Linked DNA regions of Accumulibacter sp.. The main gene of each other region encodes a partner of the protein of the gene in region 2 in a complex. Links are inferred from orthologs where the notes say so. Each region holds a gene or a part of one and is shown on either strand. Other genes may lie near its edges. The genes, in order: V5B60_RS21315 and V5B60_RS08130.

Region 1 (3,019 bases), 3.1 Mb from region 2 along the record:
CGGCCCGACCTTCGAGGCGATCGATCCGGTACGCGGCATCACCAACCTGTCGAGCGGCAGGATGGGTTACGCCATCGCGCGCGCGGCGCGCGAGGCGGGTGCACGGGTGACCCTGGTCTCGGGCCCGGTCCACCTGCCCTGCCCGACCGGTGTCAACCGCATCGACGTCACCAGTGCACGCGACATGCACGCCGAGGTCATGGCGCATGTGGCCCGGCACGGGGTCTTCATCGCCGTTGCCGCGGTCGCGGACTACCGCCCGGCGCGGACCATCACGCAGAAGATCAAGAAGGGCGCGCAGGTGACACCACCGGCGATCGAGTTGGTGCTGAATCCGGACATTCTCGCCGAGGTCGCCGCCCTGCCCGCGCCGCCGCTGTGCGTCGGTTTCGCCGCCGAGAGCGAGCACCTCGCCCTCTACGCCGAGCAGAAGCGCCGCAGCAAGGGCATTCCGCTCATCGTCGGCAACCTGATCCAGGACGGCTTTGGTGGCGACGACAACCGGCTGATCCTGTTCGACGACGACGGCCAGCACCCCCTGGCAGCAGCTTCCAAGCTCGTGCTCGCCCGGCAACTGGTGGCGCACATCGCCGGCCTGCTGGCGAAACGCGGATGAGCGGACGCGGCCAGAAGGTGGACATCAAACTGCTCGACGCGCGCCTGCGCGAGCAGCCGCCGCACTACGCGACAGCGGGATCGGCCGGGCTCGACCTGCGCGCCTGCATCGAGCAGCCGCTCGTCATCGCACCCGGCGAGACGCGCCTGATTCCGACCGGCATCGCGATCCACCTGGCTGATCCGGGACTGGCAGCGATGATCCTGCCGCGCTCAGGCCTCGGCCACCGGCATGGCATCGTGCTCGGCAATCTGGTCGGCCTGATCGACTCCGACTACCAGGGCGAGATCATGGTGTCGACCTGGAACCGCGGGCACGAACCCTTCATGCTGCGACCGCTCGACCGATTGGCGCAACTGGTGGTGGTACCGGTGCTGCAGATGTCGTTCAACGTCGTCGACGACTTCGCCGCCAGCGCCCGTGGCGATGGCGGTTTTGGCAGCACCGGGCACGCCTGAGAGCTTGTGAAGAAATCGTCGCCAGCAGGCCGTGATGCGAGTCGCAAGCGAGCGAAAGACGAGACCTGTCAGATCGATGGGCAAGGGGTGAGCGCGTGCGCAACGCCGCAGATCGGTCGCGCGGGGGGTTGCTTCACAACCTCTGCCGCCGCTGTGCCGCCAGGCGCATGGGCACCGTCAGTCGCTGCGCCGTCGCAGCATCACGCCAGCGGCGGCGAGGAAGCCGATGAAGCAAAGCCCCGACCAGTTGGCCATCGACAGGCCGAGCAGGACCCAGTCCTTGCTCGAGCAGAAACCGGTGGCGAGAAACATCTGTGGCCACAGGGCGCCAAACCAGTCGACGATCCGCTCGATCAGCGTCGGCTCGCCGAAACCGCACTCCATCCCCTCCTGCGGCAGGTATTGCAGCCAGCTCTGATAAGCCGCGGTCGCCACGCCGCCGGCCGCCACCACGGCCAACAGGATGCTCGACACGCGGGCGGCAGCGGGCAACAGTGCGCCGACCAGCGCGAGCAAGGCGATCGACAGGAAGAGCAGGCGCTGGAAGATGCACAGTGGGCAGGGCTGCAGGCGCATGATCTCGCCGATCCCCCAGCCGGCCAGAGTCAGACCGATTGCCGCCGCGGCCAGCAGGAGCAGGATCGTGCGCGGCGATCGCCCGACCAGGGGTTTCACCGCTCAGACCGGGACATAGCTGCGCAGGCGCAGAGACAGTTCCCGCAACTGCCGCACGCCCGAGTTCTCGGCCCGCTCACACCAGTCCTGCAGCGCCTTGAGGAGGAACTCGCCGGAGACGTTCGACCGCTCCCAGAGCGCGATCAGTTCATCGCGCATGGCGTATGCGGTCTGCAGCGCTCGACTTTCGTCCAGCATCATTTCGAGCCTGCCGCGAGCCTCCTGCGGGATCGTCCGTGAATCGGCAGCGAGCCAGCGCTTCAGGCCGCGGAAGCGCCGGCCGTGCTGCAGTCGGGCGAGTTCCTCGCGATACACCTGCTTCAGCGAGCGGGCATACTGGGCCAGCAGGTCGTAGCGGTTGGCAATCACCGCCTGCAGGGTGTTGGCGTCGACCACCGGCCGCAGGCCTCCCAGGCGCGGTCTGGGCGCGACCCGCTTGATCTGTGCCAGGCGAAGCGCTGCCAGGATGCGGATGTAGAGCCATCCGAGATCGAACTCGTACCACCGGATCGACAATCGGGCCGACGTGGGAAAGGTATGATGGTTGTTGTGCAGTTCCTCGCCGCCGATCAGGAGGCCCCAAGGGCTGATGTTCGTACTCGCATCGGCCGGGCTGAAGTTGCGGTAGCCCCAGAAATGCCCGAGGCCGTTGATGACGCCGGCTGCCCAGAAGGGAATCCAGGCCATCTGGACCAGCCAGATCAGCGACCCGGCAGCAATGCCGAAGACCAGCACATCCACGGCCAGCATGATGGCGACGCCCAGTTTGTGCCACGGCGTATACAGATGCCTCTCGAGCCAGTCATCCGGTGTGCCGTGACCGTAACGCTGCAGGGTATCGCGCTTCCTGGCCTCCGCGACATAGAGGAAGACGCCGGTCCACAGGACCCGGTGGATGCCATGCACCTGCGGGCTGTGCGGATCATCCACCGTCTCGCAGCGGGCGTGATGCTTGCGGTGGACCGCCGCCCACTCCTTCGTCACCATGCCGGTGGTCAACCACAACCAGAGACGGAAGAAATGGGCCACCAGGGGGTGCAACTCGAGCGCACGATGCGCCTGCTGCCGATGCAGGAAGACCGTCACCGCAACGATCGTGACGTGGGTCAGGCCGAGGGTCATCAGGACGTAGCCCCACCAGGGCCAATCGACCATTCCAGCGTACATGCGCGACATTCCGGAAAAGTTGGGCAGCCGGCGATTTTAAGGCAATCGGGCGCCACCACCAAACGCCGGTGAGGACGCGCCGCCCGGCTCCCGGTCGCAGGGC
Region 2 (3,286 bases):
GCAATGCCGAGGCGATCGAGGCCGCGGCTGCCCGCCTGCAGGGCGACGGCCTCGACGTGCTGCCCCACTGCGCCGACGTCACCGACGCCAGCGCCATCGCCGCTCTCGCCGCTCGCCTGCGGCGAGAGTTCGGCCGCGTGGACATCCTGGTCAACAACGCCGGCATCTTCCCCGAAGCACGCGACTTTGCCCGGCCGCCGCAGGCGGCGAGCGTCTTCGTCGTCGAGCCGGAAACCGTCGCGACGACGATCGACTGCAATGCGCTGGCGGCGCTGCGCCTGCTGCAGGCCTGCGTGCCGCTGATGCGCGAAAACGGCTACGGCCGCATCGTCAACGTCTCGTCGGGGATGGGGCAACTGAGCGAGATGGGCGGTTTCTGGCCCGGCTACCGGATGTCGAAGGCGGCGCTCAATGCGCTGACCCGACTGGCGGCCAACGAACTGGCAGGCACGGCGATCAAGATCAACTCGGTTTGCCCCGGCTGGTGTCGCACCGGGATGGGCGGCGAGAACGCCACGCGCAGTGCCGAAGACGGCGCCAGCGGCATCGTCTGGGCCGCGCTGCTGCCGGCAGACGGCCCCAGCGGAGGCTTCTTCCGTGACGGCAAGGCAATCGACTGGTAAGGTGGCGGGACCAACGAGGCGGACCACCGCGACCTAGCTCGGCGGCGGCTGCCGCGGCTTGCGTGGCGCAGCCGCGAAGACGCGGTCGTAGACGGTGTTTGGCAGGAGCCGCAACAGTTTGCCGACGATGGCCATCTGCCACGGCACGACGGCGTAGCTGCGGCCCCGTTCGATGACGCGAGCAAAACGCGTCGCCGCCTCGTCGGCGGCAAGGAGAAAGGGCATCGGGAAACGATTCACCTCGGTCATCGGCGTCCTGACGTAGCCCGGACAGATGGTGACCACGCGGACTCCCGAAGCGCGCAGTTCGAGACGCAGGCTCTCGAGATAGCTGATCGCTGCCGCCTTCGACGCGCAATAGGCGGCGGCGCCCGCCAGGCCGCGGATGCCTGCCAGCGAGGCGATGCCGACCAGGCGGCCGCGCCCGGCCTGTCGCATGGCGGCAATGAACGGCGAGAAGGTCGCCGCCATGCCGAAATGGTTGACCTCCATCACGCGCCGGATCGCCTCGAGGTCCGCGGCGTCCTCGGTCAGCGTGCCAACCGAGACACCGGCGTTGGCGATCACGACATCGGGAACCCCGAAAGAATCGATGAAGTCTGCTGCCGCGGCGCGCAGGGCTTCGGCTTCGGTGACGTCGAGCGGGTACGCCCTGACGCGCTCCGGCCAGCGCGTCGACAACTCGTGCAGCAACTGGGGTCGGCGGGCGACGAGCCCAAGCCGCGCCCCGCGCGCGCCGTAGTGCTCGGCCAGCGCCCGGCCGATGCCGGACGAAGCCCCGGTAATGAAGACTCGCTGCACGGCAGGCGGCTCAGTGGCTGTGGATCACCAACTCCCGCTCACCCGAAGCCGGTGCGCGGAGGCCTCACTTCTTGCCGCGCTCGCGCCGGACCTTGCCGATCACCTGATCGGTCAGCGCCAGCAAGTCATTGAAGTTCTTGAGGTCCTTGCCGGTGACCAGGTACTTGCCATCGACGGCGAGCGCCGGGACGCCCTGTATTCCGTACGCCTTGGCCATCTGATCGGCCTGCTTGACCCGGCTGAGGACACCGAAGGAGTTGTAGGCCTCGGCGAACTTCTTGCCGTCGATGCCGCGCGCCGTGGCCCATGCGATGACGCTCTGGTCGTCGAAGAGCTTGCCGCCCTGACGGTGAAGCGTTTCGAAGACGGCGCTGTCCAGCCGCGCGAGATCGCCCGTCGCCTCGAGCGCGTAGAACAGTCGCGCCAGGGGCGCCCATTGCGGACGGCCGAAAGTGATCGGCACCCGCTTCAGGACGACGTCGGCCGGCAGCGCCGACGACCACTTGCTGAGGGTGGGGTGCAACTCACTGCAATGCGGACAGGCGTACGAAAAGAACTCGATGACCTCGATCTTCGCCGGATTGTCGGTCGTCTGTTGGGGAACGATCGCAACGAAGTCGCGCCCGGCGACGAGTTCGGCCCGTACCGGCAGTGCCACCGCCAGCAAGGCGATGACGAGGGTCAGCAACCAACCAGCAGAACGTGCGTGCATCGATCTCTCTCCTTCAAGCCTGCAAATGAACTTGCCGCGCGGCCGCCCTGCCGCGTTGCACCGTCGTTTCCCCCATCCTCGCCGACCTGGCATCTCCTTCCCTGCCCTCTCCCGCATGCCGGACGGCCCCCGGTCGATGCGAGGACATCAGCCGGGTCGCTCAGTCGCGGCGCACGACGTTGGCGTCGATTCCCTGTTTGGCCAGATCGGCGCGCATGTGATTCACGTCGTCCATCTTGTGGTAAGGACCGAGCCGCACACGGTACCAGACCTTGTCCTGCAGCATCACCTGCTGGATCCGCGCCTCTGCTCCCATCAACGCCAACCGCGCCTTCTGGTTGTCTGCGTCGCTGGCGCTCTGGAACGAGCCCGCCTGCAGATAGATGGGCTCGCGGAGGGTGTTCTCGCTTTTTGCCTCGGCTGGCTTGGCGGCAGCGGTCTTGCTCTCTGCGGTCTTCCCTTCCGTCTGCTTTCCTTCCGCCGTCCTGGTCTCGCCCGTCTTCGTCTCGGTCGGCCGGTTCTCGGTCGGCCTGGTGTCGATCGGCTTCGTTTCGGTGGGCTTGCCGATGGTCGGCCGAGCTTCGGCCGGCCGGTGTTCGTCGGGTTTCGGCTCGGGAACCGCTTCCGCATTGCCCGGCAGGATCTTGTAGAAGTCGAAACGTGGCTTCTCTGGAACCGGGTCGCCCGGCTTGCCCGGCAATGCGACCGGCGGCGCCGAAGCGACCGGCGGCACTTCGGCGGCCTGCTGCCCGGCTGGCTTGCTGCCGACCGGCGGCGGCAGCTTGGGCTGCTGACCGGTCGTCGTAAAGGGCAGCGGCGTCTTGTTGACGTACCAGACGACCGCGGCGACCGCGATGACGCCAAGAACGAGGCCGATGAACAGGCCGAACAGCGTGCCACCGCCCGATTTCCTGCCAGGCGGCGCCTTGCGGGGTTTCATGTCACGACTCATGGCAATCCTCTGTGCTCTGACTACATCGATTCCGGACAGCTGACACCGAGTATCGACATGCCGTTGCGGATCACCTGCCGCACGGCTGCGGCCAGCGCCACGCGCGCCTCCCGTACCGCCGGCGCATCGACCAGGATGCGTTCGGCATTGTAGTAGCTGTGGAATTCGGCTGCCAGATCCTTCAGGTAGAAGGCGACG

The links.
Region 1: the proteins of V5B60_RS08130 (region 2) and V5B60_RS21315 are in contact, whole or in part, in a solved structure (PDB 2HI7), measured with the Escherichia coli proteins. The link is inferred for Accumulibacter sp. from one-to-one orthologs.

Annotation. Positions count from the first base shown.
Region 1 is NZ_JAZKUG010000001.1:5,026,933-5,029,951, forward strand. Bases 1-2,707 are described here. They hold V5B60_RS21315 (disulfide bond formation protein B), read right to left. Parts: upstream 1,750-2,707; coding sequence 1,252-1,749; downstream 1-1,251. Other genes in these bases: coaBC (bifunctional phosphopantothenoylcysteine decarboxylase/phosphopantothenate--cysteine ligase CoaBC), read left to right, coding at 1-616; dut (dUTP diphosphatase), read left to right, coding at 613-1,074; V5B60_RS21320 (DesA family fatty acid desaturase), read right to left, coding at 1,753-2,707. Outside these bases: more of V5B60_RS21320, read right to left, coding at 2,708-2,916. UniProt on the Escherichia coli protein: Required for disulfide bond formation in some periplasmic proteins such as PhoA or OmpA. Acts by oxidizing the DsbA protein.
Region 2 is NZ_JAZKUG010000001.1:1,884,475-1,887,760, reverse strand. What follows is about bases 313-3,286. They hold V5B60_RS08130 (thiol:disulfide interchange protein DsbA/DsbL), read right to left. Parts: upstream 2,137-3,286; coding sequence 1,489-2,136; downstream 313-1,488. Other genes in these bases: argS (arginine--tRNA ligase), read right to left, coding at 3,109-3,286; V5B60_RS08125 (SPOR domain-containing protein), read right to left, coding at 2,297-3,076; V5B60_RS08135 (SDR family oxidoreductase), read right to left, coding at 657-1,424; V5B60_RS08140 (SDR family NAD(P)-dependent oxidoreductase), read left to right, coding at 313-623. In the rest of the region: more of V5B60_RS08140, read left to right, coding at 1-312. UniProt on the Escherichia coli protein: Required for disulfide bond formation in some periplasmic proteins such as PhoA or OmpA. Acts by transferring its disulfide bond to other proteins and is reduced in the process. DsbA is reoxidized by DsbB. Required for pilus biogenesis.